3 regions of the Streptomyces sp. NPDC041784 genome follow, and region 3 is predicted to be linked to each of the others. Evidence: riboswitches for the same ligand, from Rfam matches in the RefSeq annotation. Region 3 holds a riboswitch; each other region holds the start of a gene.

Region 1 (10,391 bases), on a different contig from region 3:
CCCCGACCGGGTGTGGGACGTCGGGATCGCCGAGCAGCACGCGGCCGTCAGCGCCGCGGGCCTCGCGACCGGCGGGCTCCACCCCGTCGTCGCCGTCTACGCCACCTTCCTCAACCGCGCCTTCGACCAGCTGCTGATGGACGTGGCGCTGCACCGGTGCGGGGTGACGTTCGTGCTGGACCGGGCCGGCGTCACCGGGGTCGACGGGGCCTCGCACAACGGCATGTGGGACATGTCCGTCCTCCAGGTCGTCCCGGGCCTCAGGATCGCCGCCCCGCGCGACGCCGACCAGCTGCGCGCCCAGCTGCGGGAGGCGGTCGGCGTGGACGACGCGCCGACCCTGGTGCGCTTCCCGAAGGAGTCGGTCGGACCGGAGATCCCGGCGGTCGGCCGGGTGGGCGGTATGGACGTCCTGCACCGCGCCGACGCGGCCGACGTCCTGCTGGTGGCCGTCGGCGTGATGGCGCCGGTGTGCCTCCAGGCCGCCGAACTGCTGGAGGCGCGCGGCATCGACTGCACGGTCGTGGACCCCCGTTGGGTCAAACCCGTCGACCCGGCGCTGCCCGGCCTCGCCGCCGGGCACCGACTGGTGGCGGTCGTCGAGGACAACAGCCGTGCCGCCGGGGTCGGTTCCGCGGTGGCGCTGGCCCTGGGCGACGCCGAAGTCGACGTACCCGTACGGCGGTTCGGCATTCCGGAGCAGTTCCTCGCGCACGCCAAACGCGGGGAGGTGCTCGCCGACATCGGCCTCACACCGGTCGAGATCGCCGGGCGGATCAGCGCGAGTCTGGCCGTCAAGGACGCCGACGGCCCAGTCAAGGAGAAGGACGCATGACCAAGGAGTTCGATCTCGGCGCCCTCCTGGCCGAGCGCGGAGCCGAGCGCTACGAGCTGCACGCCAGATACCTCAACCACCAGCTCCCGCGCATGCTGCACACCATCGGCTTCGACAAGGTCTACGAGCGGGCCGAGGGCGCGCACTTCTGGGACGCGGACGGCAACGACTACCTGGACATGCTCGCCGGGTTCGGGGTGATGGGCCTGGGCCGCCACCATCCTGTGGTCCGCAGGGCGCTGCACGACGTCCTCGACGCCTCGCTCGCCGACCTCACCCGCTTCGACTGCCAGCCGCTGCCCGGGCTGCTGGCCGAACGGCTCCTGGCGCACAGCCCCCACCTGGACCGGGTGTTCTTCGGCAATAGCGGCACCGAGGCGGTCGAGACCGCGCTGAAGTTCGCCCGGCGGGCCACCGGGAAGCCGCGGATCCTGTACTGCGACCACGCCTTCCACGGTCTCACCACCGGCTCGCTGTCCGTCAACGGCGAGGACGGCTTCCGGGACGGCTTCGCCCCGCTGCTGCCCGACACGGCCGTCCCCCTCGGCGATCTCGACGCGCTGGCGCGGGAGCTGAGGAAGGGCGACGTGGCCGCCCTGATCGTCGAGCCGATCCAGGGCAAGGGCGTGCACGAGGCCCCGCCCGGCCATCTGCGCGCCGCGCAGGAACTGCTGCACCGGCACAAGGCGCTGCTCATCGCCGACGAGGTGCAGACCGGTCTCGGCCGGACCGGCGACTTCTACGCCTACCAGCACGAGGACGGCGTCGAACCGGACCTGGTCTGTGTGGCCAAGGCGCTCTCCGGCGGCTATGTGCCGGTGGGCGCCACCCTCGGCAAGGACTGGATCTTCAAGAAGGTGTTCTCGTCGATCGACCGGGTGCTGGTCCACTCGGCGAGCTTCGGCTCCAACGCCCAGGCCATGGCGGCGGGGCTCGCGGTCCTGTCCGTGATGGAGAACGAGCAGATCGTGGCGAACGCCCGGGCCATGGGCGACCTTCTGAAGTCGCGGCTGGCGGCCCTGACCGGCACCTACGAGCTGCTCGCCGACGTGCGGGGCCGGGGGCTGATGATCGGCATCGAGTTCGGCAGGCCGAAGTCGCTCAAGCTGCGCAGCCGGTGGGCCATGCTCCAGACCGCCCGCAAGGGGCTGTTCGCCCAGATGGTGGTCGTCCCGCTGCTCCAGCGGCACCGGATCCTCACCCAGGTCTCCGGCGACCACCTGGAGGTGATCAAGCTGATCCCGCCGCTGGTCATTGACGAACGGGACGTGGACCGGTTCATGGACGCCTTCACCGAGGTGATGGACGACGCCCACGGCGGCAACGGACTGGTGTGGGACTTCGGCAAGACGCTGATCAAGCAGGCGGTGGCCAACCGGTAGGCCCTCGCCGAGAGCCTTCTCCAGGGCTTTCGCCAAGCCTTCCCCAGGGCCTTCTCACTGCCTTCCGCGGGGCTTTCCCCAGGCTTTTGCCTCTAAGGCAACAAACTTGCCCCAAAGGCAAAGCTCGTGCTGAATGGACGTATGAGTTCGCCCGACTCCGCGTCCGACGCCCTGCCTGTCGTGGGGGGGGGGGGGGGGGGGGGGGGGGGGGGGGGGGGGGGGGGCGGGGGGGGGGGGGGGGGCACCCCCCCCCCCCCCCCCCCCCCCCCTCTCCTTCCCCCCCCCCCCCCCCCCCCCCCCTGCGCCGCCGGGCCGGTCTCACCCTGGAGGCCGCCGCCCGGGACGCCGGACTGTCACCGGCCCATCTGTCCCGTCTGGAGACGGGACAGCGTCAGCCCTCGCTGCCGATGCTGCTCGCGCTCGCCCGTGTCTACGGTACGACGGTCTCGGAGCTGCTCGGTGAACGGGCCGGCGACCGGGACGCCGTCGTCCGCGCCGCGGACATGGAACCGACCCGGGCCGGCGGCTGGACCTACTGGCCGGCCGGCGCGCCCGGACGGGGGATGCAGGCCCTGCGCGTGCTCGTGCCGCACGGCTCGCAGGGCGACATCGTGCGGGTGCACCCCGGGGAGGAGTGGCTGCACGTCCTGCGGGGGCGGCTGCGGCTGCGGCTCGGGGACACCGTGCACCTGCTCGGGCCCGGTGACAGCGCGCACTTCGACTCGCTGACCCCGCACCGCCTCGCCGCCGAGGACCCCGACGGCGTCGAGCTGCTCTTCGTCCACACCCTGCTGCAGAGCCCCACGGCCACCTTGTGCCTGGGCCCCACCCCTGGAGAGACGCCATGAGGAACACCGAGGAACGGCTGCCGCGCGGCATCTGGATCCGGCTGATCATCTACATCGCGGTGGGGCACGTCCTCGCGGCGTTCATCTGGCTGCTGTTCGAGGCGGGGGCCAACCAGTAGGGGGGTGGCCAACCGGTAGGGCGTGGCCGGCCGGTAGCGGGGCCAACCGGTCGGGGTGGGCCGGGGGGCCGCCGCCCCGGTCAGTCGAGCAGCCGTTCCCGCAGCCGCTCGCGGGTCGCGGAGGTGAGCCCGAGGCCCTGTTCCAGATAGGCGTCCACGCCGCCCCAGGTCTCCTCGATGGTCTCGAACGCCGCCGCCAGGTACTCCGCGCGGGCGTCGAAGAGCGGGCTGAGCAGCTCCATGACCTCGGGGGTGTACGCCGAGTCCGAGGAGCCGCCGCGCCGCACCTTGTAGCGGCGGTGCTTGGCGTTGGACTCCAGATAGTCGCCGAGGATCGCCTCGCGCTCCACGCCCAGGGCGAGCAGCGTCACCGCCACGGACAGACCCGCGCGGTCCTTGCCGGCCGCGCAGTGCATCAGGGCCGGGACGCTGTCCTCGGCGAGCGCGTGCAGCACCTGGGAGTGCTCGGCCGTGCGCTCGGCGACGATCCTGCGGTAAGAAGCGATCATGCGGTTCGCCGCCTTGCCGTCGCCGAGTATCCCGCGCAGCTGGTCGAGGTCGCCGTCGCGGACCATCTTCCAGAACTCCGCGCCGTCCGCCGGGTCCGACAGCGGCAGGTTCACATTGCGCACGCCCGGAAGATCGACGTCCGGACCCTCCAGCCGCTGGTCCGCCGCGTTGCGGAAGTCGAAGATCGTGTGCAGCCCCAGGGAGCCGAGGAACGCGGCGTCCTCGTCGGTCGCGTGCGCGAGATGGCCGCTGCGGAACAGCACGCCGTGCCGCACCCGCCGCCCGTCCACCGTCGGCAGACCGCCCACGTCCCGGAAATTGCGCACACCGGCCAGTTCGGGCTCGGTCGACGGGATCTGCTGCGTCACGGGGGCTCCCTCCCAGTCGGGTTCCGCCGGCGCGGCTCGTGTGGGCCGGGGGACACCTCGTCGACCATACGACATGGATTCCCCGGGCAACGGGTTGTCCACAGGGCGGCGCATCCGCCGTCTTCGCAGGTGAAGAGTTGTCCACAGGCGTTGCCCGGATACGCTTCCGCACTCGATTATGTTGATGCTTGATCGCACCTGTTCGAATCAGTGGGGGTTTGATGCCCGAGACCGTGATGCCCGAGATCGCCGCGGGTGGCCGTACCTGGCTCCTTTCGGGGCCCACGAGCAGTTACGCCCTCCATCTCACCGAGGCCGACGAGCTGATCCACCTGCACTGGGGGCCGCGGATCGCCCTCGCCGACGCCGAGGCCCTCGCCGCGGTCCCGCTCCAGGGCCGCGCGTCGTTCGAGTCCCACCTCGACGGTCACGAGGAGTACCCGGCCGAGGGCGGCCCCCGCTTCGTCAGGCCCGCCCTGTCCGTGCGCACCGCCGGGCGGCGCGGCACCGAGTGGACCTTCGAGACGTACGAGACCGAGGGCGACGAGCTGCGGCTGCGCTTCCGGGACGCCGGTCTGACGGTCACCCTGCACTACCGGATGCGCGGCGACGTCGTGGAGCGCCGGGCGACCCTGCGCAACGACGGCGACGAGCCCCTGGAGCTGCTGCGCGCCGACTCCGCCTCCTGGACCCTGCCCGAGCGTGACGGCTGGCGCCTGTCCCAGCTGCACGGCCGCTGGGCCGCAGAGTCCCGGCTGGTCCAGGCCCCCCTCACCTACGGTGAGAAGGTCATTGGCAGCCGCCGCGGCCACACCGGGCACCAGCACCTGCCCTGGGTCGCCCTCGACACCGACGCCACCGAGGAGCGCGGCGAGGTCTACGGCTGTGCTCTCGGCTGGTCCGGCTCCTGGCGCATCGCCGTCGCCCAACTCCCGGACGCGCGCGTGCAGATCACCGGCGGCGCCGGCTACGACGACTCCGGCCTGCTGATGCTCGCGACGGGGGAGTCCTTCACCACGCCCCTCTTCGCCGGTCTGTGGAGCGACGGCGGCTTCGGCGGCGCCAGCCGCACCTGGCACGCCTACCAGCGCGAGCAGGTGATCCCGGACGCCGAGCAGGACCGGCCGGTGCTGTTCAACTCCTGGGAGGCCACGTTCTTCGACATCTCCGAGGAGCAGCAGGCCACCTTGGCCCGGCGCGCCGCGGAGATCGGCGTCGAGCTGTTCGTCGTGGACGACGGCTGGTTCGGGGCCCGCACCAGCGACCGTGCCGGACTCGGCGACTGGCACCCCAACCCCGACCGCTTCCCGCACGGCCTGAAGCCGCTCGCCGACCAGGTGCACGCCCTCGGCATGCAGTTCGGCATCTGGGTCGAGCCCGAGATGGTCAACCCGGACAGCGACCTGTACCGGGCCCACCCCGACTGGGTGCAGTTCCAGCCGGGACGAAAGCGGACGGAATTCCGCAATCAGCTCATGTTGAACCTCGCGCGCGAGGACGTCCAGGAGTACCTCTGGGAGCAGCTCGACGGGCTCCTCTCCAGCGCCCCCATCGACTACGTCAAGTGGGACTTCAACCGCTGCTTCACCGACGCGGGCTGGCCGGACGACCCCTACCCGCAGCGCCTGTGGGTCGACCACGTCCGGGCCCTGTACGCCCTCCTGGACCGGCTGCGGGCCGCCCACCCCGGTGTCGCCTTCGAATCCTGCTCGGGCGGCGGCGGCCGCATCGACCTCGGGATCCTGAGCCGCACCGACCAGGTGTGGACCTCCGACAACACCGATCCGCTCGACCGGCTCGACATCCAGCACGGCTTCAGTCAGATCCACCCCGCCCGGGTGATGGCCGCCTGGGTCACCGACAGCCCCAACACCCAGCTCAACGACCGGGTCAGCTCGCTGCGCTTCCGGTTCGTCAGTGCCATGGCCGGGGTGCTCGGCGTCGGCGGGGACCTCTCCGAGTGGAGCACGGAGGAGCTGGCCGAAGCCCGGCGCTGGGTGGATCTCTACAAGGAGATCCGGCCGCTCGTGCAGCACGGCGACCTCTACCGGCTGCGGCCCCCGGCGGGCGGACCGAGTGCCGTGCAGTACGTGCGCGGCGCGGAGACCGTCGTCCTCGCCTGGCTCCAGGCACAGCGGTTCGGCGAGCCCGTTCCGGCGCTGCGGCTGCGCGGCCTGGACCCGACAGCATCGTACGAATGCCGCGAAACGGGCGAAGTGCACCGGGGTGCGGTGCTGCTGCACCACGGGCTGCGGACCGGACTGCGCGGTGACCTTGATGCGGCGGTTATCCGCCTCCGTCGCATCTGAGAGTTCTGTCCGAATTGGATCCTTCATTCCAACTCGCTCTGGAATAAAGGATCCTGGAGAGCTGCCAGTGAGCAGCGTCATACTCGTGACCGTGCGTCGCCCGTCATGTCCACGTAATTCACATGCTTTTCCAGGGGGTTGGGCGGAAAATAACGCTTTCGAAACACGGAGCGTCACCGGGAAAATTCACAGCGGATCAAGAGAAATGGGTTATCGGCACAACCTCTGCTTGTCCCTGTGCGTCGTGGTCGCTTACGTTCCAGACCAATCCGGACGGACGCCTAATCCTGCCGCCGTCCGGGGTCCGCACACTCACCCGTCCACGGCAGGAGCGGGGGACCCACAGGTAGAACCGCCTGTTCCGGTCCCGGAACAGGCTTTGGGGTAAAGCCGCGCCTCGGCGCGGCCGGACATCTCCAGTCCGCACCCGACAGCTCACCTCGCAGGCGCCGGAGAGGAATTCGCCATGCCCGCGAAGGGTAAGCACCGCCGCCCGAAGTCCCAGCGCTTCACCCGGTCCATCGCCGTCGCAGGAACCGGCGGAGCCGCGCTCGCCCTCCCCCTCATGGGGGCCACCGGCGCCCATGCGGCCACCACTCAGTCTGTTTCGGCGTCCACCGCGACCACGGTGTCGACTTCCGTCCCGGCATCGGTTTCCGCCTCGGTTTCCGCGTCGGTTTCGGAAAAGGCCGCGGAATCGGTTCCGGTCGCGCAGAAGTCGGCCGCCAAGGGCGCCGCGACGTACACCGTCCGGTCCGGCGACTACCTCTCGAGGATCGCCGACGAGCAGAACGTCAGCGGCGGCTGGCAGCGGCTGTACCAGGACAACCGTGAGGCCGTCGGCGAGAACCCGTCGCTGATCCACCCGGGCCTGAAGCTGTCGATCGGCAAGAAGGCCACGACCGGCTCCTCGTCGTCCGGTTCGACCGGTTCGGCCGGTTCCTCCTCCTCGTCCTCGAAGTCGTCCAAGTCGTCGACGTCGTCGTCCAAGTCCTCGCAGTCGTCGGAGTCTTCGCGGTCGTCGAAGTCCTCCTCGTCCGCCGGGTCCTCGGACTCGAAGGCGACCACCCAGGCCGCCGGCAACTCCACCGGCACCTCGGCCGGCGCCTCCGCCGGTTTCAGCCTGCCCGTAGCCGGTGCCACCGTCGGTACGCCGTACCGCATGTCGGGCAGCATGTGGTCCAGCGGTTACCACACCGGCGTCGACTTCGTCGTCCCGACCGGCACCTCCCTCAAGGCCGTGGCGGCGGGCACCGTCGTCTCCGCGGGCTGGGGCGGCGCGTACGGCAACCAGGTCGTCATCAAGCTCAACGACGGCTACTACGCGCAGTACGCCCACCTGTCCTCGCTCTCCGTCTCGGCCGGCCAGACCGTGTCGGCGGGCCAGCAGGTCGGCCTCTCCGGTGCCACCGGCAACGTGACCGGCCCGCACCTGCACTTCGAGATCCGCACCACGCCGAACTACGGCTCGGACGTGGACCCGGTCGCCTACCTCCGCTCGCACGGCGTCTCGGTCGGCTGACCCTCCCGCTCCACCCCTGCCTGACACGCCACCGAAGGCCGGACCCCGATCCCCGGGTCCGGCCTTCGGTGTGTCCGCACGGCATCCCTTTTCGCCCCATCGACAGACTGGGCGGGATGGGGGCAGAGTGACCCCCGTCGGAGGGCAAGCGCTTTCTACCGGCTTCGATCAGCCTCTGTCAGCCTTCTGCCTGACTTCTCCCTGCGCCCCCGACCTCGATCACTCTCCCCGAAGGAGCAGACCGACGTGACGACCACGCGCAGAGCATTCGGAGCCCTCGCCGCCGGCGGCGCCCTGGCCGCCCTCGCCCCCGCCGGTGCCGCGAGCGCGATGCCCCGCCACCGCCGGCCGATCGCCCGCGACGACTTCCGCCGCGGGCTCGGGCAGTGGGCCGTGGAGCTGGAGCGGGGCGGGACCGTCACCGCCTCGCGCGGGATGCTGGAGGTCGACGTGCCCGCCGGGGCGACGATCTGGTTCCGGAGGCGACTCGAGGGGCCGTACGCCATCGAGTACACCGCCACCCCCGTCTCCGCGGGCGGGGTCAACGACCGGGTCTCCGACCTCAACAACTTCTGGAACGCCGTGGACGTCCGCTCCCCGGACGACCTCTTCGTCACCCCGCGCGGCGGCGCGCTCGCCGAGTACGACCACCTGAAGGCGTACTACGTCGGCTACGGCGCCAACACCAACACCACGACCCGGATGCGCCGTTACGTCGGCCTGGCGGGGGTGCGTCCGCTGATCCACGACTACACGGAGCCGCTGCTGATCGCCAATGAGCCGAACCGGGTCCGGATCGTCTCCGACGGCTCCACGGTGCGGTGGTGGAACAACGGGCGGCTCGTCTTCGACCACACCGACCAGGAGCCGTACACCGGCGGGCACTTCGCGTTCCGCACCACCTGGAGCCACTTCCGGTTCAGCAGCTTCCGGGTGTGGTCGCTTATTCCCTGATTGGCAAATTCTTTAAGAGTGGCTTATCTCACCGCCCGTCAACCCCTTCCTACGGTCGCGTAGGTCACATTGGAAGGGGAATCATGATCTGCCGTGGCAGACGATTCGAAGAATGACAACAGATCAGTGATCGGGTCGTACGTGGCGGTGGGGGACAGCTTCACCGAGGGCGTCGGCGACCCTGGCCCCGACGGGGCGTTCGTCGGCTGGGCCGACCGGTTCGCGGTACTTCTCGCGGACCGCCGGCCCGAGGGCGACTTCCGATACGCGAACCTGGCCGTGCGCGGCAAGCTGCTCGACCAGATCATGGAGGACCAGCTTCCGCAGGCGGTCGAACTGGCGCCCGACCTCGTCTCCTTCTGTGCGGGCGGCAACGACATCATCCGCCCCGGCACCGACCCGGACGAGGTCGCCGAACGCTTCGAAAGCGCGATCGCCGCGCTGACCGCCGTGTCCGGCACGGTCATGGTGACCACCGGCTTCGACACCCGTGGCGTTCCCGTGCTCAAGCATCTGCGCGGCAAGATCGCCACGTACAACGGGCACGTCCGTGCCGTCGCCGACCGCTACGGCTGTCCGGTGCTCGACCTGTGGTCCCTGCGGTCCGTGCAGGACCGCCGGGCCTGGGACGGCGACCGTCTCCACCTCTCCCCGGAGGGGCACACGCGCGTGGCGCTCCGGGCCGGGCAGGTCCTGGGGCTCGAAGTGCCCGCCGACCCGGAGCAGGCCTGGCCGCAGCTCCCGCCGCGCGGCACCCTCGAGGTCCGGCGGGACGACGTCCACTGGGCACGCGAGTATCTGGTGCCGTGGATCGGACGCCGGCTGCGCGGGGAGTCCTCGGGCGACCATGTGACCGCCAAGGGCAGGCTGGCCCCGGAGGAGATCCGGATGCGGATCGCCTCGGTGGCGTGAGCGAACGGGCGGCCGGCCGCAGGTGTCGCGCGGTCGGCCGCCTCACCGGTGACGGTGAGTCGGCCGCTCCACCAGTGAGGTGATCGGACGGGAGTGGCGCGCGGGCGCGCGCGGATCCGGGTGCTGGGATGACCGCACACCCTCCCGTCCGCCCCTCCGAAGGACCGGTTCCGCATGCGCCTCACCCGTACGCCCGTCGCCGCGGCCCTCGTCTCCCTCCTCGCCCTCGGACTGCCGGCCGTCGCCGCGCCCACCGCGGCCGCGCTGCCCGGCCACCCCGCCGCCGCGCGGGTCGCCCCCACCCCCGCCACCCTCACCGTGACCGGTGAGGGCAGCGCCACCGCCCAGCCCGATCTCGCGGTCGTCGCCGCGGCCGTGGAGGCATCGGGCCCCTCCTCGCAGGCGGCGCTCGACAAGCAGAGCAAGGCGGCCCGCGCGCTGCTGGCCGCCGTCCGCGCCAAGGGCGTCGCCGAACGGGACGTCCGCACGGACAACATCTCCCTCCACCCCGTCTACGACAACGCGAGCGGCAGCTCCCGGCTGAAGGGGTACCAGGCCGCGCAGTTCTTCTCCGTGAAGGTCCGTGAGGTGGAACGGACCGGGGCGGTGCTCCAGGCGATCACCGACGCCAC
Region 2 (10,391 bases), on a different contig from region 3:
CGATGCCGTCGAGGATGTCGTGCTCGCTCACGACGACCTCCCGGGCGCCGATCCGTTCCATGATCGAGAGAAGGACGAGCGCGCCCGCCGCGATCACGTCGACGCGCCCCGGGTGCATCGAGCCGACCGCCGCGCGCTCGGCGTGCGTGGAGCGCAGCAGCCAGTCGGTGATCTCGCGGACCCGGTCGTAGGAGACGCGCGAGTGGTGGATGGCCGCCGAGTCGTACGCGGGGAGGTCCTGCGCGATCGCCGAGACGGTGGTGACCGAGCCGGCCAGGCCGACCAGGGTGTGCGCCTCGCGCAGCGGGACCGTCTTCTCGGCGAGGTCCAGGGCCGCCTCGATGTCGGCCCGTATCGCCGCGACCTGCTCCGGCGTCGGCGGGTCGGTCACGACGCCCTCGTGCGCCAGGTGACGCTCGGTCATCCGGACACAGCCGATGTCCACGGAACGGGCGGCGCGTACGTGGTCGTCGCCGACGACGAACTCCGTGGAGCCGCCGCCGATGTCCACCACCAGGTAGGGCCGGCCCAGGTCCTGGCGGCCGGTCAGTTCCCGGGTGGCGCCGGTGAAGGAGAACTCGGCCTCCTGGTCGCCGCTGATGACCTCGGGCTCGACGCCCAGGATGTCCAGCACCCCGCGCGCGAACTCGTCCCGGTTCTCGGCGTCCCGGGAGGCGGAGGTGGCGACGAAGCGCAGCCGCTGCGCGCCGTGCTCCTTGATGACGGCCGCGTACTCCCGGCAGGCGGCGAAGGTCCGCTCCAGGGCCTCGGGGGCCAGCCGGCCGGTGCGGTCGACACCCTGGCCGAGCCGGACGATCGTCATCCGGCGGTCCAGGTCGACCAGTTCGCCGGTCTGCGGATCGCAGTCGGCGACGAGGAGCCGGATGGAGTTCGTACCGCAGTCGATGGCGGCGACCCGGGTCACGGGGTGTCGTCCTTCGCGTCCTGGCCGAGCGTGACGCAGGCGCCCTTGCGCCACCACTCGGGGAGCATCGCGAGGGCCTCGTCGCCGAGCGGGTTCACACCCGGCCCCGCGGCCAGCGAGTGGGCGACCAGGACGTGCAGGCACTTCACCCGGTCCGGCATGCCGCCCGCGCTCGGGAAGCCCTTCAGCTCCTCGATCTCGTCCCGGCGCCGGATGTAGTCCTCGTGCGCGGCGCGGTAGGCGGCAGCCAGCTCCGGGTCGGTGCCCAGCCGGTCGGTCATCTCCTTCATCACGCCGTTCGCCTCGAGCGTGCCGATCGCCGAGTTGGCCTTCGGGCACGTCAGGTAGTACAGCGTCGGGAAGGGCGTGCCGTCGGGGAGGCGGGGGGCCGTCTCGACGACGTCCGGCTGTCCGCACGGGCACCGGTGCGCGATCGCGCGCAGTCCGCGCGGCGGCCGGCCGAGCTGCTGCTTGAAGGCCTCGACGTCGGCGTCGGTGGGCTCGGTGCGCGGAGTGGTCGGCGGGGCAGTTTCCATGCCTGTACGAAAATCTCTCTGTCGGTTCACTGGTCGGAGGCGTCGGACTTGTCGACCCCGTCCCAGACGTTCGAGTACCAGGGGCGGTCGGCCGCCCCGAGGTCGGCGCGGGACTGCTTGGCCGCGTCCGGGTCGATCACGATGTAACCGGTCTCCCCCGGCATCACATAGTGCAGCCGCTGCCGGATCTGCTGCTCGGCGTACGCGTCGTCCTGCCAGCGTGCCTTGAGGTCGCGCAGCTGTTCCACCCGCTCGCTGGCCTGCCGCTTCTCCCGCTCCAGATCGGCGATCTCGGCGCGCTGGGAGACGTACTGCCGCATCGGGTAGGCCAGGGCCACGATCAGGGTGCACAGCACCAGCGCCAGCAGGGCCGCGCGGCCGGTGAGGCGGGAGCGGCGGGCCTGGCGCTTGGTCTGGGAGCGGTAGACCCGGGCCGCGGTCTGCTCGCCGAGCAGCCGGATCCTGGTCGTGGTGGAGAAACGGTCCCGGTCCTTGACGGCCATCGGCTCTCCGCCTCCCCATTCACGTGCGTACGTCCCCGCACACGGTACGGGACCGGGTACGGGGACGTACGTACGACTGGCTAAGCCTTGACCCGGTTCGGGTCAGCCGGTCAGCCCTTGAAGCGGGGGAAGGCGCTGCGGCCGGCGTACACCGCGGCGTCGTCGAGGATCTCCTCGATGCGCAGCAGCTGGTTGTACTTGGCGACGCGCTCGGAGCGGGCCGGGGCGCCGGTCTTGATCTGGCCGCAGTTGGTGGCGACGGCCAGGTCGGCGATGGTGACGTCCTCGGTCTCGCCGGAGCGGTGGGACATCATGCACTTGAAGCCGTTGCGCTGGGCCAGCTCGACGGCGTCCAGGGTCTCGGTCAGCGAGCCGATCTGGTTGACCTTGACGAGCAGGGCGTTGGCGGCGCCGTCCTCGATGCCGCGGGCCAGGCGCTCCGGGTTGGTGACGAACAGGTCGTCGCCGACGATCTGCACCTTGTCGCCGAGCTTGTCCGTGAGGACCTTCCAGCCGGCCCAGTCGTCCTCGAACAGCGGGTCCTCGATGGAGACGAGCGGGTAGGCCGCGACGAGCTCCTCGTAGTACTCCGTCATCTCGGCGGCCGAGCGGTCCTTGCCCTCGAACTGGTACTTGCCGTCCTTGTAGAACTCGGACGCGGCGACGTCGAGCGCGAGGGCGATCTGCTCGCCCGGCGCGTAACCGGCTTCCTTGATGGCCTCGAGGATGAGGTCGAGGGCCTCACGGTTGGAGCCGAGGTTCGGGGCGAAGCCGCCCTCGTCGCCGAGGCCGGTGGACAGGCCCTTCGACTTCAGGACCTTCTTGAGGGTGTGGTAGACCTCGGTGCCCCAGCGCAGGGCCTCGGAGAAGGACTCCGCGCCGATCGGGGCGATCATGAACTCCTGGATGTCCACGTTGGAGTCGGCGTGCGAGCCGCCGTTCAGGATGTTCATCATCGGCACCGGCAGCAGGTGCGCGTTGGGGCCGCCCAGGTAGCGGAAGAGCGGGAGGTCGCTGGCCTCGGAGGCGGCGTGGGCGACGGCGAGGGAGACGCCGAGGATGGCGTTGGCGCCGAGCGAGCCCTTGTTGTCGGTGGCGTCCAGGTCGAACATGGCCTGGTCGATCAGGCGCTGCTCGGTGGCGTCGTAGCCGACCAGCTCCGGGCCGATCTGCTCGATGACGGCGAGGACGGCCTTCTCGACACCCTTGCCCTGGTAGCGGTTCGGGTCACCGTCGCGGAGCTCGATGGCCTCGAAGGCGCCCGTCGAGGCACCGGAGGGAACGGCGGCACGACCCGTGCTGCCGTCGTCGAGGCCGACCTCGACCTCGACGGTGGGGTTGCCTCGCGAGTCGAGGATTTCCCGGGCTACGACGACGTCGATGGACGGCACGAGCATCTCCTTCTTGGGATGTGACGCTGGTTGTGCGGGGCCGCGTGGGCCTTGCGACTAGAGCCTAACCGTCTTCGGGGCCTCGGCAGCCGACCGACCGCCCCGTGGACAGAGAGACCGTACCTATTGTTTCCGTCCGGAACAAAGGGCGGGTGGCGCGGAGGCGAAGTTACGGGGCAGAAAAAACCCCGCCCCGGTGCGTACGGGGGAACACGCACCGGAGCGGGGGCCCGTGGGGACGGGGGTGACCCTCACGAGGTCTTCAGTGTGCGGGACCCGCTTGTGGGGAAGCTGTGGTCCCGCTGGGGGCCGGGTGTCACTGGGGGACGACGACCCGGCCGGGGGGTCACTTCAGGTGCAGCTGCTGGCCCGGGTAGATCAGGTCGGCGTCCTGGACGACGTCCTTGTTCAGCTCGAACAGCTTCTGCCAGCCGCCCTTGACCTTGCGCTTCTCGGCGATGGTGCTGAGGGTGTCACCCTTGACGACCTTGTACTCGCCGTCGCCCTTCTTGACCTTCTTGCCGGTCGGGGTGGTGACGGTCTTGGTGCTCTGCTCGCTCTTGGTGGCGGCCGGGCGCTCGGCGGAGCGGGAGGCGGTCTGCTGCTCGGTGGAGCGGGAGGCGGCGCTGTCCGAGGAGGACGAGGAGGGGCTGCCGGAGCCGGTCGAGGCGCTGCCACCGCTGTACGGCGTGCTCGACAGGCTTACGCCGCAGACCGGCCAGGCACCCTTGCCCTGGCCCGCGAGGACCTTCTCGGCGACGGTGATCTGCTGCGCCTTGGAGGCCAGGTCGGCGCGGGAGGCGTAGGCGGTGCCGCCGTACGCGGCCCAGGTGGAGGCGGAGAACTGAAGGCCGCCGTAGTAGCCGTTGCCGGTGTTGATGGACCAGTTGCCGCCGGACTCGCACTGGGCGACCGCGTCCCACTCGGAGGCGGTGGCGGCGGAGGCGTTGCCGGCCGCCATCAGCGGGGCGGCGATGGCGACACCGGTGACGCCCGCCAGAGCGGCGACGCGGGTGGTCCTGGACGGACGGCGGTGCTTGCCCTTACCGGAAAACAGCATGGTGGATCCCCTCACCGACGCCTGCGAGGTGAGCTGTCGGGTTCGGGCCGGTTGAGTTGCCCGGCCGCGCACCTTGCGGCGCACGGCTTCACCCCAAGCCGGATCCAGCGTCAACCGCTGCGCCCGGCACTTACCTTGGGTCCCCCGCTCCTGCCTACGGCGCTTGACGCGACGACTGTTCCCGGACTGCCACTGGCAGGATTCGGCGTTGCGACGGCCGGGGCTCGGATTGCCGAGCGGTCCCGACCGTAGACACGCGATCGGCGGAATTCCAAAGACGATCAGGGCTTCTGAGACTCATCCCACACTTTCACCAAACCGGACATTCGGCGCGAAGTGTGACGTGAACTCCCGGTGTTTTTCTGGGCGTTCCCGCCCTATTGAACCCCTGTGTCCAGCGTCTGACCGGGGGTGATGTCGCTCGGGTCGGCACCGATGAGGTCCCGGTTCTCGGCGTAGAGGGCGCGCCATCCGCCGTCGAGGCCAAGGGAGTCGGCGATGGAGACGAGGGAGTCGCCCTCCAGGACCGTGTAGACGGAGGCGGCATGCCGGCCGGAGGACGCGGTCGTGGTGTTGTCGATCAGGGCCTCGTCGGCGGTGGTGCCGCGGTGGCGGCCGGAGCCGAGGGAGCCGGTGTCGACGAGGTCCCAAGAACCGACGTCCTGCACCGACTTGTCCGACTCGTCCGCTTCGGGGGTTGCCGTGGGCGAGCTGTCGTCCGCCTGTGCGTCCCCCGGCTTCGCGGAGCCGTCGGAGGCCGCCGAGTCGCCCTCGGCAGCGGAGGAGGAAGAGGACGAAGGGGACGAACTCGGCGAATCCTTCGAGGAATCAGCGGACGAGTCCGCATCGGAGTCACCGGTGTCACCGGTGTCACCGGACGTACCGGAGCTGTCGGACTTACCGGACTTGTCGGAGTTCGAGGAGTTGGACGACCCCTTGGACAGGTCGGACAAACCGGAGGAACCGGATGAGTCGTCAGCCACGCCGGTGTCCACGTCGAGCGCGCCCGACTCCTCGGTCAGCCCGGACGTCAGCCCGCAGGTGCCCCACGCGCCGACCCCCTCGGCCGCGAGGAGCTCCTGCGCGACGGCGATCTGCTGGTTACGGCTGGCCAGGTCGGGGCTGTCGGCGTAGTCGAGTCCGCCGTACGTCTCCCAGTCGTCCTGGGTGAGGCTCAGGCCGCCGTACTCGCCGTCGCCCTTGTCGGCGCTCCAGGAGCCGCCGGTCTCGCACTGCGCCACCTTGTCCCACACCGTGCCGTCGGCCGCGCTCGCTCCGGAGGCGCCGAGCAGCGGGATGGCGATGGCGGAGCCGGTCACGCCCGCGGCCACGAGGAGGGCCGGAGCCTGACGGGGGCGACGGTGACGACCGTTCCCGGAGAGCATGCGGGGGCCTTTCTCTGGACAGCACTGACCGGCGCGGCGGCGGTGCGGATGCAATCGCATGGGCCGCGCTGACGAGTGAACGTATCGGCAGACGATCACTTGTCACAAGTTAATGCCGCGCAGATCACGTGAAGATCACAGACGTGAGAGTCGGTCACCTTCGCTTCGCCGGACCGTCACACTCCGGTTGACGTGCGGTCAGTCACCGAGCGGACATCGCTCCGTCACGCACCGGCGTGAACTCGACCGGCAGGGTGCGCAGTCCGCGCATGATGAGCCCGCCGCGCCACCTCAAGTCGGACGGATCCACAGCGAGTCGGAGGTCCGGAAGCCGGGTGAGGAGGGTGGCCAGGGCGGTCTGGCCCTCCAGCCGGGCCAGCGGGGCGCCGAGGCAGTAGTGGATGCCGTGGCCGTAGCCGAGGTGCTGGTTGTCGCGGCGGGAGAGATCGAGTGTGTCGGGGTCGGTGAACCGGGCCGGATCGCGATCGGCGGCGGCGAGGACGACGAGGACGGGGTCGCCGGCGGCGATGTCCTCGCCGCCGAGGGTGAGGGGCTCGGTGGCGAAGCGCCAGGTGGCCAGTTCGACGGGGCCGTCGTAGCGCAGGAGTTCCTCGACGCCGGTCTCCAGAAGGGTGCGGTCGGGTGTGGCCAGGGAGTCCTGGAGGCGGCGGCGCTGCTCGGGGTGGGTGAGGAGGGCGTAGGTGCCGTTGCCGATGAGGTTGACGGTGGTCTCGAAGCCGGCGAACAGCAGGATGAAGGCCATCGCCGCGGCCTCGTTCTCGGTGAGGTGCTCGCCGTGGTCGGAGGCGCGGATGAGACCGGAGATGAGGTCCTCGCCGGTGCCCGGCTCGGCGGGCAGGGCCTCGCGCTTGCGGTGGATCAGCTCGGCGAGATAGCCGCGCATCTTCTTCACGGACCGTGCGACCCCGCCCCGGGGCCCGCCCCCGTGCCGGATCATCATGCCCGCCCAGTCCCGGAAGTCGTCCTGGTCCTCGCGGGGGACACCGAGCAGGTCGCAGATGGCGTAGATGGGGAGCGGGAAGGCGAAGTCGTGGATGAGGTCGGCGCCGCCCTCCCGGGCGAACCGGTCGATGAGCTGGTCGGTCAGCTCCTGCACCCGGGGCGCGAACTCGGCGACCCGGCGGGGTGTGAACGCCTTGCTGACCAGCCGCCGCAGCCGGGTGTGGTCCGGCGGGTCGATGTTCAGCAGATGCGTCATCAGCTCCGCCTTGCGCTCCCCGGGGATGCCGGTCTTCCCCTTGGCGTGCGCGGGCTCGTCGTGATGCGCCGGGTTCTTGGAGAGCCGCTGGTCCGCGAGGGCCTGCTTGGCGTCCGTGTACCGGGTGACCAGCCAGGCCTCCACCCCGCTCGGCAGCCGCGTCCGGTGCACGGGGGCGTGCTCGCGCAGCCAGGCGTAGGCCGGGTAGGGGTCGGTGGCGAACTCCCAGGTGAAGAGTTCCGGGGCGGGGGTGGCGGGGGTGGGCTTGCTGGTCACTCCTCGACGGTAGCGGGGTTCCTGGCGAGGGCCTTGCGGAGGGCGGTGGGGAGGACTGGGAGGGTGAGGGCTGGGGGGCTGGGGGGAGGGCTGGGGGGAGGGCGGTGCGCCGGGTGGCGGCGGCCGGGGAACGGCATTCGGCCGCCCTCGCGAGCCGAGCCGCGGTTCAGTCACCTCGGCCGCCAACTCCCGTTCGTACAGGCCTCCGCGCCTCGACGCCCGCTCAGAGGCCCGCCGTATTAACCCACCACCCCTTCGGTGGTCCGGATCGCGTCCCGGTAGGCCCGGGCCGCCGCGCGCAGGGCCGCCTCGGGGTCGACGCCCTCCGACTCGGCGCGGGCGGCCAGGGCCAGGAGGTCGTAGCCGATGCCCTCGACGGCCGGGAGGGGGACGTCCAGGTCGGCCGAGCGGACTCGCGAGGCCAGTTTGGAGGCCAGGGCCAGGGCCGGCTGGTGGAGGGGGACGCCGTCCGTCACCGACGCACGGCGCTTCTCGACCGCCTTGGTGCGGAGCCAGTGCTCCTTGACCTCCTCCGGGGTCGTGGCCGTGGCGTCGCCGAAGACATGGGGGTGGCGGTGGATGAGCTTGGTGACGATCGTGGCCGCCACGTCGTCGACGGAGAAGGGCGACTCCTCGTCCTCCTCGGCGATGCGGGCGTGGAAGACGACCTGGAGCAGGACATCGCCCAGTTCCTCGCGGAGTTCGTCGTGGTCGCCGTCCTCGATCGCCTCGACCAGTTCGTACGACTCCTCGACCGCGTACTTCGCCAGGCCCTTGTGGGTCTGCTGGGAGGACCAGGGGCACTCGGCGCGGATACGGTCCATGACCTGGACGAGGTCGAGGAGGCGGGCGCCGGGGAGGTCGTAGGAGGCGGGCAGGAGTTCCAGTTCGGGCATCGACACCCGGCCGGAGCCGGCCAGGCGGGCCAGGCCGTCGGTGAGGGCCGGTTCGCCCTCGCCCGTCGCGACGACCACGACCGTGCGGCCGTCCGCGCAGGCCGCGACCAGGGCCTCGGCAGTCGGGGAGGTCTCCTCGACCGCTATGCCCGCCTCCCTCAGATACGGCAGCTGCGGATGCGCGCCGTCCGCGCACAGCACGCGGTCCGCCGTGCGCAGGGCCTGCCAGGCGGGCCAGGAGAGCAGGCCGGGGGCGACGCGGTGGCTGGTGGTGAGCAGGACGACGCGGCCCGTCGAGGAGCCGGTGGGTGCGGTCACATCGTTCACACCTCGAACGTAACCCACGCCCGCCGGCCGCCTCGCCCGTTGTCCACAGACCGATCGGCCGGTCATATCGTCAGACGGGCCGGTCGGTCATATCGTCAGGCAGACCGGCTGGTCACGTCGTCAGGCAGACCCGCCGGTGATGTCGTCAGGTCGGCTGCTGGGTTCCCGCGGACGTGATCTCCCGTACCCACGGCGTCTGGGCGTCCACCCGGCTGACCTTCTTCGGGTCCCAGCTGCCGTAGCGCGGGTTGAGGTCGACGCCGAGTTCCTTGGACGCCTTGGAGAGGGTGTCCCAGAAGACCTGCTGGCTGGTGTCCGTGCCGAGCTTCGTGGCGAGCTTCTGGGCCTCCAGCTGGAGGCCCAGGTTGTCGTCGAGGCGCTGGGGCGGGATGCCGTACTGCTGGAGCCATGTCGTCTCCAGGCCCTTCGCGCCGCCCGCCTGCTGCTCCAGGCCGGCCCTCATCTGCTGGACCTCGTTGCGGCTGACGGTGATCCCCGCGTCCTCGGCGGCCCGGTGCAGCACCCGGTCGAGGACCATGCCGTGCAGGGTGTCGCGGGTGAGACTGCCGGTCTGGGCGACGACCTGTGCGTACTGGGTGTCGTCGGGGACCGCCGCGCGCTGGGCCGCGCGGACCTCGTTCACCCGGTTCTCCAGCTGGGAGACGGTGATCCGCTGGTCGCCCACGACGGCCGCCGCGCCGGGATGCGCGTCGTTCCCGCAGGCGGTGAGGAGGGGGGCGGCCGCGATCGCGGCGGACAGCAGAAGCGCGGTGCGACGGCGACGGCGGGGCAAGGAAACCTCCCGAGGAGATTGTGCGACGGTGCACAAAGTCTTGCGGTGATCGATGGTAGGCAGTGGGGCGCCTGGGGCCAACCCATTCGACCAACGATTCACCAGGACTTCGGGCACCGCCGCGCCCGCGGGCCGCCCGCTCGTCGGTACGAGGGGTCAGCCGCGTACCCGGGTCAGCCCCGCACCCGCGCGGTCCGGGTCAGCCGATCAGGGCGACCGGGGCGTCCCACGCGTCGCGGTCCACGGTGATGGTGTAACCGCCCCGCGTCTCCTTGCTGTTGACCATGTACTGGTGACCCCGGCTGTGGTTGGTGAACTGGGTCGCGCCCCACGGCCAGTCGGCGGTCGTGGTGTTCTGCTTGTCCCACAGCGCGTACCAGAGATTGCCCGGCAGGTCCGTCTTGTCCGTCGCGGTGGCGATCGCCTTGGCGCTGGAACTGCTGAAGCCGTAGTACCCGGCGCGGTACGTCTTGGCGCGCAGCGTCTTGGTGAACGAACGCACGTACGTCAGCACGGCGTCGTTGCACGACTTGTTCGTGATGTCGTACGGCTCCATGTCGAGGTAGATCGGGCTGCCTGCCTTCATTCCGAGCGCCGAGGCCTTGGCGACCGCGTCCGCCGCGTCCGTGGCGCCGAGGGAGGCGGCCGTGGCGGCGGTGAGCTTCTCGGGGTTGGCGCTGGTCTGGCAGGGCGGCTGGGCGCCGACGTAGAGCGGGATGAGCTTCCAGCCGGCGGTGTTGACCGACTTCACCCAGGACGCGGTGAGGTTGGGCTGGGCACAGCCGCGGTTCTTGCCGCCGATGTAGACGGCCGCGGCACCGTAGAAGCCGTCGGTCTTCCATGCCTTCATCGCGGACAGCGAGGGCGCGGTGCACGTGTCGAACGCCCGGCCGGTGTACGTCTTCTGCGCGGGCCAGGTGGTCGCGGCCATCGACGTCTGCGCCGCGATGCCGGCGCCCGCGAGCACGGCGGCGCCCGCCACGCCCCACGTGATGTATCTGCGCTTCCTGGACTGCCGGTGCTCGGCCATTCCCACCCCAATGTTCGTTCACGCGTTCGCATGTCATGTACGTACGAAGC
Region 3 (10,391 bases):
CCCGACGTGGGTGATGCCGGAGTAGAAGAACACCAGGTCCCCGGGGAGCAGCGCGGAGCGGGAGACACGGCGGCCGGCGTCGATCTGGGCGTAGGTCGTGCGGGGCAGGGAGATCCCGGCCGAGCGGTAGGCGGCCAGGGCGAGCCCCGAGCAGTCGAAGGCGTCCGGGCCGGTCGCGCCCCAGACGTAGGGGCTGCCGAGCTTGGCGTAGGCGTAGGACACGGCGGCCGCGGCGCGGGAGCTGGGTACCCCGGCGGGTGCCCCGGCCGTGGTGGTGCCGGGCGCCTGGAGGGTGGCGCGGGCGTCCGTCGCGTCCCGGGAGGCGCGGTCGCGGTCGGCCGTCGTGCCGCCGGAGCCGGCGGCCCCGGTGATCCGGGCCCGGTCGGCCTCGGTCAGCCGGGACAACAGCAGGCGAGCCGCGTCCAGCTTGCCGGTGATCGTCTTCTTGTGCGTTCTCAGTTCCGCCTGGCGTGTTCTGAGTGAGGTCAGTTCGAGGCGCGCGGCGCCCCGCAACTGCTCGATCTCCCGCAGCTCTTGGCGCACGAGGTTGACGGCGGCCGACTGGCGGTCGTTGGCGCGTTCGGCGAAGGCGGCGCCGTCGAGGTACCGGTCGGGGTCGTCGGAGAGCGCCAGCTGCACGACGGGGTCGAGCCCGCCGTCGCGGTACTGCGCCGCGGCCATCGAACCCAGCTTCTCGCGTGCCGAGTTGAGCCGTTCCTCCTTGCGGGCCGCCTCGTCCCGCAGGGTCTTCAGGCGCTGCTCGGCGACGGTGGCCTTCTCCTGGGCGCCGTTGTACTTCTCGGTGGCTTCCTCCGCCTCCCGGTACAGCGTGTCCACCTTGGCCTTGACCTGCGCGGTCGTCAGGTTCGGCTCGGCCTGACCGGTCCCGTCGAAGGCGGTCGCCGTCGCCGCGCCCGCGAGAGCGAGCGTGAACGCCGTACGGGCCTTCTGGCCGCCGAGCGAGCGCTGTCGGGACTTTCGGTGCGCTGCCACGTGGGACTTGCACGTCCTTTCGTACGACCGCCTCGTCCGTACGGCCGTCAGGCGGACCGACGAAGGCCGGCCTGACCCGTCGGCCGGTCCGCGGGTCCACGGCCGTCGGGTGAGCGGACGGACGGCCACGGGGGGAGCGGCTGACGCGTCCGGCGACGGCCCGCACAGGGGGAACGGGACGCCGCCGGACCTTCTCGGCGGTGGTGGCCGACTGCCGCCCCTGGCCCGGGCGGCGGTGGGGAGCCGGTCACCTGGGGGAGGACGCTAGGCCCGTCTGTGTCGGGTCGGTAACGCGATGTGCGGAAGTGACTCGAGCGGACCGCCAGTGACCGTATCTGCGTAGGAAGGCGGGCCGGGGCCGTCGGCTTCGCGTGGTGGGCTGACCGAAGCGGCGATTCCGGGGCGTCCCGGAGCGGCGGGCTGCTATGGGGTGCATTGATGCGGGCGCGCGCCCTCGGAGGGAGGGCCGGTGTCGGGCGGGCCGCGCCCGGCTGATTAGCATCCGGCCTCATGGACGTACTCATCCACCTCTTCGTCGGCCTGCACATCATCGGGATCGCCGCGCTGCTGGGCGGCTTCCTCACCCAGATGAAGGCGATGGGCCAGGGCACGGCCCGCTTCGTCCCCGCGATGCTCCACGGTGCGGCCACGATGCTGGTCACCGGGGTGATCCTGGTCGGCCTCAACCAGGCGGACGACCAGACCGTCAACAACGTCAAGATCGGCGTGAAGCTGGCCCTGCTGATCGTGATCCTCGGCCTCGTCTATGTGAAGCGGGACGACGAGAAGGTGGAGAAGCCGCTGTTCGGCCTGGTCGGGCTGCTGACCGTGGCGAACGTCTTCATCGCGGTCCTGTGGACCTGACGGACACGCGCGCCTCGGCCACCGCCGCGACGGCGACCGCCAGCCACGCCGCCGCGGCGACCCACAGCAGCACCTCCCCGGGCCCCTCCGGCCACGCGAGGCGGAGGGCGGTGGCGACGGACAGCATCGCCGCCGCCGTCATTCCCATCGGGAAGACCGTCGACCAGCGGCGCACGTCGTAGCGCGGGCGGGGCCACCGGATCTCGGCGGCGAGCAGGACGGCGTACCAGCACAGCGCGAGGACCAGCAGGGCCAAGGTCACCGTGCGCAGTACGTGCCGGTCGTCGGCGTTCCACAGGTACAGCGCCGCGCTGTCGGCCGCGATGAGCTTCGCGCCCGCGAGCGCCGAGATGGCGAGCGCCCCGCCCGCCACCCACTGGTCCCCGACGCCCTCGGCCAGCTGCCGCAGGTCGAACCGGGCCAGCATCAGCCCGTAGAGCGCCAGCCCCAGCCAGAACAGCACCAGCGCGGCGTGCGCGAGCCACGCCGTGGCCTCCGCCTTGGCCAGGGTCGCGGCCAGCACCGCGAGCCCCTGCGTGGCCACACAGCACAGGAAGACCTCCCCGGGCATCCGCCGCGACCAGTGCCCCATGACGTCCAGCAGCAGCACCGGCCACAGCACCACCGACAGCGCCAGCAGCGCCTCGGCCAGGGTCTGCCAGCCGAGGGCCGAGACACGGGTCCCGAGGACGGTCGTGGCGGCCACGGCGGTCAGCCCGGCCGGTGTGCCCGCCTCCGTCAGCCACCGCTCGCGCTCCCGCACCAGCCGGACGGCGAAGTCCGCGGCCAGCCCCACCCAGGCGGCGCCGGCCAGCGCCAGCATGACGCGGGACAGGACCTCGTACTCGGCCAGGTGCAGTCCGACCGACAGGATGCCGGTCGCCATCACGGCGGCCTCGGCCGCCGGGGGACGCTGCGCCCACCAGGCGCGAAGGGAGCGGGCGGGGGAGGGGGAGCCGGGCATGGAGCCGATGCTAGGGAGTGCGCGGCGGCTTGCGCGGGGGCACGCGCGCGGGGGAGGGGAATTACGCGCGGGCGTACGCAGACGAGTGCGGCCCGCGGGTGGTGGTGAGGCGGGTGGCGCGCCCGCACCGGCACGCCCGCACACTCCCGCCGGCACGCCCGCACACCCGTACTGGGCACGCCCGCACCCGCACACCGATCGCAGAGGCACCGGCACACGCGTGTGTGCCGGTGCCTGGCGAACGGCCCACACGCGTGTGCGTGTGCGGTGGTCAGGCCGGTCGGACCACGCTGTGGATCGCCGACTCGCCGTCGTAGTAGATCGACTCCTCGCGCACGTACGCGCCCGGCTTCGGGGCGTGGATCATCATGCCGTTGCCGATGTAGATGCCGACGTGGGTGATGTCGTCGTAGAAGAAGACCAGGTCACCGGGGCGGGCGTCGGCGAGGGAGACGGTGGTGCCGGCGTTCACCTGGTCGTAGGTGGTGCGCGGCAGGGTGACGCCGGCGGCCTTCCAGGCGGCCTGGGTGAGGCCGGAGCAGTCGTAGGAGTCGGGGCCGGTCGCGCCCCAGACGTAGGGCTTGCCGATCTGCGAGCGGGCGAAGGCGAGCGCCTTCTCGGCCTTGGTGGTGTACGAGGCGTCCGTGTCGGACGAGGAGGACGACGAAGACGAGGAGGACGACGAAGAGCCGCCCGTGTCCGTCGAGGACCCGGCGCTCTCCTGCTGGGCGGCCTGCTCGGCCGCCGCCTGCTGCTGCGCCAGCTCCGCCGCCTTGCGCGCGGCCTCCTCCTGCTTCTGCTTCTCGATCGCCGCCAGGCGGGCCTTCTCCGCGGCGGTCAGCTGGGACAGCAGCTCGCGCGCGTCGCCGAGCTTCTTCTGGACGGTCGCCTTGGCGGCCTTCAGGTCGCTCTGCGTGTCGGTCAGCGCCGCCAGGCTCTCGCCGGCCTCCTGGCGCTTCTCCATCGTCGCCGACTGTTCGGTGATGTAGTCGTCGACCATGCCCTTCTGACGGTCGGTCATCCGGCTCATCAGCTGGGTCTGGTCGAAGTAGTCCTGCGGGGAGTCCGCGAGCAGGAAGGTCGCCGTGTCGGGTGCGGAGGCGCCCGTGCGGTACTGGGCGGCGGCGAAGGAACCCAGCTCCTCGCGTGCCTCGTTGAGCTTCTGGGTGCGCTGGGCGACGTCGTCGAGGAGGCCGTCGACGCGCTTGCGCTGCTTGGTCGTCTTCTCCTTGGCGGCGTTGTACTTCTCGGTCGCCGACTCCGCCTGGCGGTAGAGGTCGTCGACCTTCTTCTCGACCTCCTCCAGGCTCGGCTTGTCGTCGTCCGACGGGGCGGCGTTCGCCGACTGGGAGAACAGGGCGACGGACGTGAGGGCGGCGGTGGCGAGAGCGGGCGTGCGTATGCCCGCCACACGTGAACCCGACGAGCGTGGCTTGCGGTGCTGCGACGCCAAGGGAGGCGACTCCTTCCATCGTCCGCCTACCGGGTTAGCTGTCGGGTTCGGGCGGATGGTTCGGAAGGGTTGCCCTACGGCCTGTCCCCCGAAGGGAAGTCGGGCCGATTCACCCCAGAGTCTCGGTGGGTCCCCGGCTCCGGCTGCCGCGAAGGGGGCATGCCGGACTCGGCGGAGGCCGCGCGGCCCGGCGAGGTTCGCCGGTGGGGGTCGTACGGCCTGCCCGGCACGGTAGCCAACTCGTGTGGCCCCTGTGAAGGTTGATGGGTGATATGCCCGATACATTTTCGTGACCTCGGGAAAAGACCGTACGGCTGATCACGGGTTGTGATAATGCCGCCTCGGAAGGTGAGGGGTGCCCCGGAAGGCGAGGGGGCGGGATGTTTCGGGGACGGCGGCCGGTTGTCAGTGGCGCCCCCTAGACTCGGAGAGCGATGAGCAGCCTCTTTGACGACAGCTTCCTGGCGGACCTCCAGGGCCCCCGCGCCCACGAGGAGGAACCCCCGCCGCCGCCCGAGGACGATCACACTCCGGAGCCGCTTCCGGACGATCTGTTCGGCGGGAAGTTCGACGTGCCCCCGGACCGGGACACCCACTACCGCGACGGCGCCCCACGCCCGGCGATCGACGCGGCAGCGCTCCTGGAGGGGCTGAACGAGAACCAGCGTGCGGCCGTCGTCCACGCCGGCACCCCCCTGCTCATCGTCGCCGGCGCCGGCTCCGGCAAGACGCGCGTGCTCACCCACCGCATCGCCCACCTCCTCGCCGAGCGGAACGTCCACCCGGGCCAGATCCTCGCGATCACCTTCACCAACAAGGCCGCGGGCGAGATGAAGGAGCGCGTCGAGCAGCTCGTCGGCCCGCGCGCGAACGCGATGTGGGTGATGACGTTCCACAGCGCGTGCGTACGGATCCTGCGGCGCGAGTCGAAGAGGCTCGGCTTCACGTCCTCCTTCTCGATCTACGACGCCGCCGACTCCAAGCGCCTGATGGCCCTGGTCTGCCGCGACCTGGACCTCGATCCCAAGCGCTTCCCGCCGAAGTCCTTCAGCGCCAAGATCAGCAACCTGAAGAACGAGCTGATCGACGAGGAGGACTTCGCCGCCCAGGCGGGCGACGGCTTCGAGAAGACCCTCGCCCAGGCCTACGCCATGTACCAGTCCCGTCTCCGTGAGGCGAACGCCCTCGACTTCGACGACCTGATCATGACGACGGTCAACCTGCTGCGCGCCTTCCCCGACGTCGCCGACCACTACCGCCGCCGCTTCCGGCACGTCATGGTCGACGAGTACCAGGACACCAACCACGCCCAGTACGCCCTCGTGCGCGAGCTGGTCGGCACCGCCGAGCACCCCGTCGACGTACCGCCCAGCGAGTACGACGTGCCGCCCGCCGAGCTGTGCGTCGTGGGTGACGCCGACCAGTCGATCTACGCCTTCCGGGGCGCGACGATCCGCAACATCCTCCAGTTCGAGGAGGACTACCCGGACGCGACGACGATCCTGCTGGAGCAGAACTACCGCTCCACGCAGACCATCCTCTCCGCCGCCAACGCGGTCATCGAGCGCAACGAGTCCCGCCGCCCCAAGAACCTGTGGACCAACGCGGGCGCGGGCGCGCGCATCACCGGCTACGTCGCCGACACCGAGCACGACGAGGCGCAGTTCGTCGCCGACGAGATAGACCGCCTCACGGACGCGGGCGACGCCAAGGCCGGTGACGTCGCGGTCTTCTACCGCACCAACGCCCAGTCCCGTGTCTTCGAAGAGGTCTTCATCCGCGTCGGCCTGCCCTACAAGGTTGTCGGCGGCGTCCGCTTCTACGAGCGCAAGGAGGTCCGGGACGTCCTGGCCTACCTGCGCGTCCTGGCCAACCCGGAGGACTCGGTCCCGCTGCGCCGCATCCTCAACGTCCCCAAGCGGGGCATCGGCGAGCGCGCCGAGGCGATGATCGACGCCCTGTCCCAGCGGGAGAAGATCAGCTTCCCGCAGGCGCTCAAGCGCGTCGACGAGGCGTACGGCATGGCCGCGCGCTCCACGAACGCGGTGAAGCGGTTCAACGTGCTGATGGAGGAGCTGCGCACGATCGTCGAGTCGGGCGCAGGGCCCGCGACGGTCCTGGAGGCGGTCCTCAACCAGACCGGCTACCTCGCCGAATTGCAGAACTCCACCGACCCGCAGGACGAGACCCGCGTCGAGAACCTCCAGGAACTCGCCTCCGTCGCCTTGGAGTTCGAGCAGGAGTCCGGTGAGGGCGAGGCGTCCGGCTCCCTCGCCGACTTCCTGGAGCGGGTCGCGCTCGTCGCCGACTCCGACCAGATCCCCGACGAGGACGAGGACGGCTCGGGCGTCATCACCCTGATGACGCTGCACACCGCCAAGGGCCTGGAGTTCCCGGTCGTCTTCCTCACCGGCATGGAGGACGGCGTCTTCCCGCACATGCGCGCCCTCGGCCAGACCAAGGAGCTGGAGGAGGAGCGCCGCCTGGCCTACGTCGGCATCACGCGCGCGCGGGAGCGGCTCTACCTCACGCGGTCCGCGTTGCGCAGCGCCTGGGGGCAGCCGTCGTACAACCCGCCGTCCCGGTTCCTGGAGGAGATCCCGGCGACGCATGTGGACTGGAAGCGGACGGGGGCGACCTCGCCCGTGTCCTCCGGTCCCGTGTCCGGGGTCGCGGCCTCACTGTCCTCGTCCCGCTCGCGTTCCTCGGCCGCCGGTGCGTCCGGCTTCGCGACGCGCCGGGGCGCGGCGGAGAAGCCGGTGGTCTCGCTCGCCGTCGGCGACCGCGTCACCCACGACCAGTTCGGGCTCGGCACGGTCGTCGGAGTGAAGGGCACGGGCGCCAACGCGGAGGCGACGATCGACTTCGGCGACACCAAGCCGAAGCGGCTGCTGCTGCGGTACGCGCCGGTGGAGAAGCTCTAGCCGAACGCGGTGAGCCCCCGCCTCGAACAGCGGGGGCTCACCGGGAAGTCGTCTACGTCGGGTCCAGCCCGTGGCTGCGCAGCCACGACAGCGGGTCTATCGCCGACCCGCCGGCCGGCCGGACCTCGAAGTGCAGGTGCGGGCCGGTGGAGTTGCCGGAGTTGCCGGAGTACGCGACCGGGTCGCCGGCCTTCACGGTCGTACCGGAGGCGACGCGGTAGGTGGAGAGGTGGCAGTACCAGGTCTCCGTGCCGTCCTTCGCCGTCACGATCAGCATGTTGCCGTAGGCGCTGTTCCACTGCGTCCGTACGGTGCCGTCGGTCGCCGCCAGCACCGTCGTGCCGTAGGCCACGGGGAAGTCGATGCCGGTGTGCTGGGACATCCAGTTGATGCCGGACTGGCCGAAGTAGGCGCTGAGTCCGCGCTGGGAGACCGGCACGGCGTACTTGGGGCGCAGCCGCTCCTTGCGGGCGGCCTCGGCGGCCGCCTTCTTCTTCTCGGCCTCCTGCTGCGCCTTGAGGTCGATACGTTCCTGCGTACGGCTGACCCGGTCGCCGAAGTCGTCGGCCTCGGCGCTGAGCGTCTCGAGCTGGGCGTCCAGCTTGTTGTTGGCGGCGGACGGTTTCACCGCCTGCGCGTCGGAGGCGGACGCCGTGGTGTCTTTCTCGTCGCCGCTGGCCAGGGGGCCGACCGAGGCGGCGGCGATCCCGGCGACGCCCATCACACAGGCCGAGGGCACGGCCACGGTCAGCAGCGCGGAGCGCCTCGCGGGCGGCCGGCGGCGGGAACGGCTCGCGGCGCGGGCGGCGACACGCGAGGAGGGCGCGGGGGCGGCCTCCTCCTGGTCGTCGAGAAGGGGCAGCTCGGAGACGGCGGGCAGCTCGCCGGTGGCGGCCGACTCGCCGCCGTCCGGGGCGGGTTCGTCGTAGCCGACCTGCTCGAACGTGGCGGTGGCCTGCTGGTCGAAGGGGACCTCGGCCGACTGCTCGTACTCCTCCGCAGCCGTGGCGCCGGCGGCGGACGCGGTGTTCTCGCCGCCGTCGGCGTTCCACTGCGTGGCGTCGTACGCGCCGGTGTCGAAGGCCTGCGAGCCCCATTCCCAGTGCTGGGTCTGGTCGGCCGGGCCGGACTGGTCGGGCTGGAGCCAGGCGCTCGCGTCCCACTGACCGCTGGTGTCGGGCGCCGAGCCCTGCGGCGGGATCGTGGCCAGCGGCTGTCCGTCGGCGGACCAGCCGGTCGTGTCGTACGCGCCCGTGTCGTAGGCGGCGTGGTGCTGGGCCGCGTACGGGTCGTAGTTCAGGGTCTGGTGGCTGCCCGTGTCGAGGGTCTGGTGGCCGCCGGTGTTCCACTGCGCGCTGTCGTACGCGCCGGTGGCGGAGCCGTCGTCCGGGAGGCTGCCGAAGAGGGGGTCGGCCGCGAAGTTGCCGGTGACGTGCGCCCCGGTGTCGAAGGCGCCTGTGACGTACCCGTTGTCGTACGAGGTGAAGCCTTCGTACGGGGCTTCCTGTTGCGTGCCGTACGACGTGAAGTGCGCCGAGGCGGCGTCAGAAGCCGGGGCCGGGGTGGTCATGCTCCCCGACGGGTGACGGTCGTTCACCAACTTCTCTTTCGCCGACAACAGGGGCTGCCAGAGCAGTGCGGCGACTGTACCCGGCGGTACGCGGGCACGACAATCTTCCGCAGGTTTCGTGCTCGGGGGAAAGGGGCATTCGGCCCTGTTTCGGGGAAGGGCGGGCACGGGTTTTGGCTCTATGTTCGAAGAGTGTTCGAGGGTGGAGGGGCTGGAGCCGTCACGCAACCGTCAGACCGTCGGCGGACGGCGCGGTTTCCCTGTCCTCCTGTGCGGAGTCGAGGGCCTGCCGTATGCCCGTCGCGACGGCCGGGTGGACGGGCAGGGCGAGATGTCCGATACCGGTCACCCGGATGTTCTGCGTCAGCAGATCGGGGTGGTCGATACGGGCGGTCTCCAGCGGGTCCATCAGATGGTCGAGGTCGCTCCAGAAGCTGACGAAGCGCGTACGGCAGCCGGGCGCGGGCCGGGACAGCTCCTCGATGACCTCCGAGCCGGGGCGCATCTGGCGCACGATCGGGTGCGCGTTCGCCAGCGGCGCCACCCGGGTGCCGGAATGCGGGGTGCCGAGGGTGACCAGCGTCCGCACCCGCACGTCACCGCCCAGCCGCTGCGCGTAGTAGCGGGCGATCAGGCCGCCGAGGCTGTGCCCGACCACATCCACCCGGCTGCTGCCGGTGCGGGCGCAGATCTCCTCGATGTGCCGGCCGAGCAGCTCGGCCGCGGTACGGATGTCGCAGGTCAGCGGGGAGTAGTTGAGCGACTCCACCCGGTGCCTGCCGTGCTGGGCGAGGCTGCGGCGCAGCAGCACGAAAACGGAGCGGTTGTCGATGAAGCCGTGCAGGAGGACCACCGGGGGCGGGGCCTGCGTAGGCAGCGGCGCCGGATCGCCGGTGCCCGTGCCCGTGGTCGTGCCCTCGCCCGACGGCAGCGCGGACCTGCGCTCCTGGGCGATGCCGGAGGGGTAGAGGAGGAGGTGACCGGCGAGGATCGCGATCTCCAGGGCCGTCGCCTTCAGGAGCGCCGCGGAGAGTCCGACCAGTCTGACCGGCAGGGCCGGCAGGCTCGGCAGCAGTCGCTGACACAACGGGAGAAAGGGCTCCAGCGCCCGGGTGACCTGCATGGCCGACCTCCTGTCGGCACGCGGACGACCGCTCCGTCCCCCGTGTGCCCTCGTGGAAGTCGCGGAGGAGGCCGGCCCGGGCGCGACCGCCGTACGTGGAGCGAGCCCGGTGGGTGACGGGGGCCGGAAGTACGACGCCCCTTGCACCTCCGACGTGCCGAGGATCCCTGGCGACCAGGCTCCCCGCCGTCGTGCCTTGCCTGCCCTGCGTGCCGATCGTGCCTGTGCCGATGCGCCGTACCGCCGCGGCGCGCGGCCTGCGGCGCGGCGGTACGGCGACCTCGTGCGGCTCCCGTGTGCGGCTGTTCCCCCGTGGCGCGGGCGAACAGTGCGCGGTGAAGTTGTCCCATCGTGTGATTTCCCCCTCGGTCCGCGCCATGAAACTGCCGGTTGCGGGATGCTGGAGATAACGTTCGTTCACTTCCCCGGGCGGTGTGGCGCGGGGTGGTCCGTCCGTCGAGGATGGACGGAGTCGCTTCATGGAGGCAGTGATGGGTGTG

The links. Region 3 has a riboswitch for cyclic di-AMP ahead of ACZ6D7_RS28315 (C40 family peptidase). Riboswitches for the same ligand answer to the same signal wherever they lie in the genome.
Region 1: another riboswitch for cyclic di-AMP. It lies ahead of ACZ6D7_RS08735 (M23 family metallopeptidase); the one in region 3 lies ahead of ACZ6D7_RS28315 (C40 family peptidase).
Region 2: another riboswitch for cyclic di-AMP. It lies ahead of ACZ6D7_RS12685 (transglycosylase family protein); the one in region 3 lies ahead of ACZ6D7_RS28315 (C40 family peptidase).

The regions. Positions count from the first base shown of each region.
Region 1 covers NZ_JBVJAB010000003.1:446,633-457,023, forward strand. Annotated here, with positions in the region: gene dxs (1-deoxy-D-xylulose-5-phosphate synthase) at 1-835, shown strand, start outside; gene ACZ6D7_RS08710 (aspartate aminotransferase family protein) at 832-2,217, shown strand; partial or broken gene ACZ6D7_RS08715 (helix-turn-helix domain-containing protein) at 2,511-3,065, shown strand; gene ACZ6D7_RS08720 (DUF6126 family protein) at 3,062-3,184, shown strand; gene ACZ6D7_RS08725 (tyrosine-protein phosphatase) at 3,265-4,062, opposite strand; gene ACZ6D7_RS08730 (alpha-galactosidase) at 4,299-6,371, shown strand; cyclic di-AMP (ydaO/yuaA leader) riboswitch at 6,675-6,833, shown strand; gene ACZ6D7_RS08735 (M23 family metallopeptidase) at 6,838-7,893, shown strand; gene ACZ6D7_RS08740 (DUF6250 domain-containing protein) at 8,140-8,847, shown strand; gene ACZ6D7_RS08745 (SGNH/GDSL hydrolase family protein) at 8,974-9,759, shown strand; gene ACZ6D7_RS08750 (SIMPL domain-containing protein) at 9,934-10,391, shown strand, end outside.
Region 2 covers NZ_JBVJAB010000005.1:92,847-103,237, forward strand. Annotated here, with positions in the region: gene ACZ6D7_RS12665 (Ppx/GppA phosphatase family protein) at 1-925, opposite strand, end outside; gene ACZ6D7_RS12670 (DUF501 domain-containing protein) at 922-1,461, opposite strand; gene ACZ6D7_RS12675 (FtsB family cell division protein) at 1,488-1,964, opposite strand; gene eno (phosphopyruvate hydratase) at 2,075-3,361, opposite strand; gene ACZ6D7_RS12685 (transglycosylase family protein) at 3,702-4,415, opposite strand; cyclic di-AMP (ydaO/yuaA leader) riboswitch at 4,419-4,587, opposite strand; gene ACZ6D7_RS12690 (transglycosylase family protein) at 4,793-5,800, opposite strand; gene ACZ6D7_RS12695 (cytochrome P450 family protein) at 6,003-7,295, opposite strand; gene ACZ6D7_RS12700 (nucleoside triphosphate pyrophosphohydrolase) at 7,535-8,518, opposite strand; gene ACZ6D7_RS12705 (SurA N-terminal domain-containing protein) at 8,664-9,311, opposite strand; gene ACZ6D7_RS12710 (glycoside hydrolase domain-containing protein) at 9,511-10,341, opposite strand.
Region 3 covers NZ_JBVJAB010000014.1:125,872-136,262, forward strand. Annotated here, with positions in the region: gene ACZ6D7_RS28300 (C40 family peptidase) at 1-993, opposite strand, end outside; gene ACZ6D7_RS28305 (hypothetical protein) at 1,504-1,857, shown strand; gene ACZ6D7_RS28310 (tellurite resistance/C4-dicarboxylate transporter family protein) at 1,835-2,821, opposite strand; gene ACZ6D7_RS28315 (C40 family peptidase) at 3,093-4,274, opposite strand; cyclic di-AMP (ydaO/yuaA leader) riboswitch at 4,282-4,435, opposite strand; gene pcrA (DNA helicase PcrA) at 4,709-7,198, shown strand; gene ACZ6D7_RS28325 (M23 family metallopeptidase) at 7,251-8,768, opposite strand; gene ACZ6D7_RS28330 (esterase/lipase family protein) at 8,989-9,891, opposite strand; gene ACZ6D7_RS28335 (cobalamin B12-binding domain-containing protein) at 10,383-10,391, shown strand, end outside.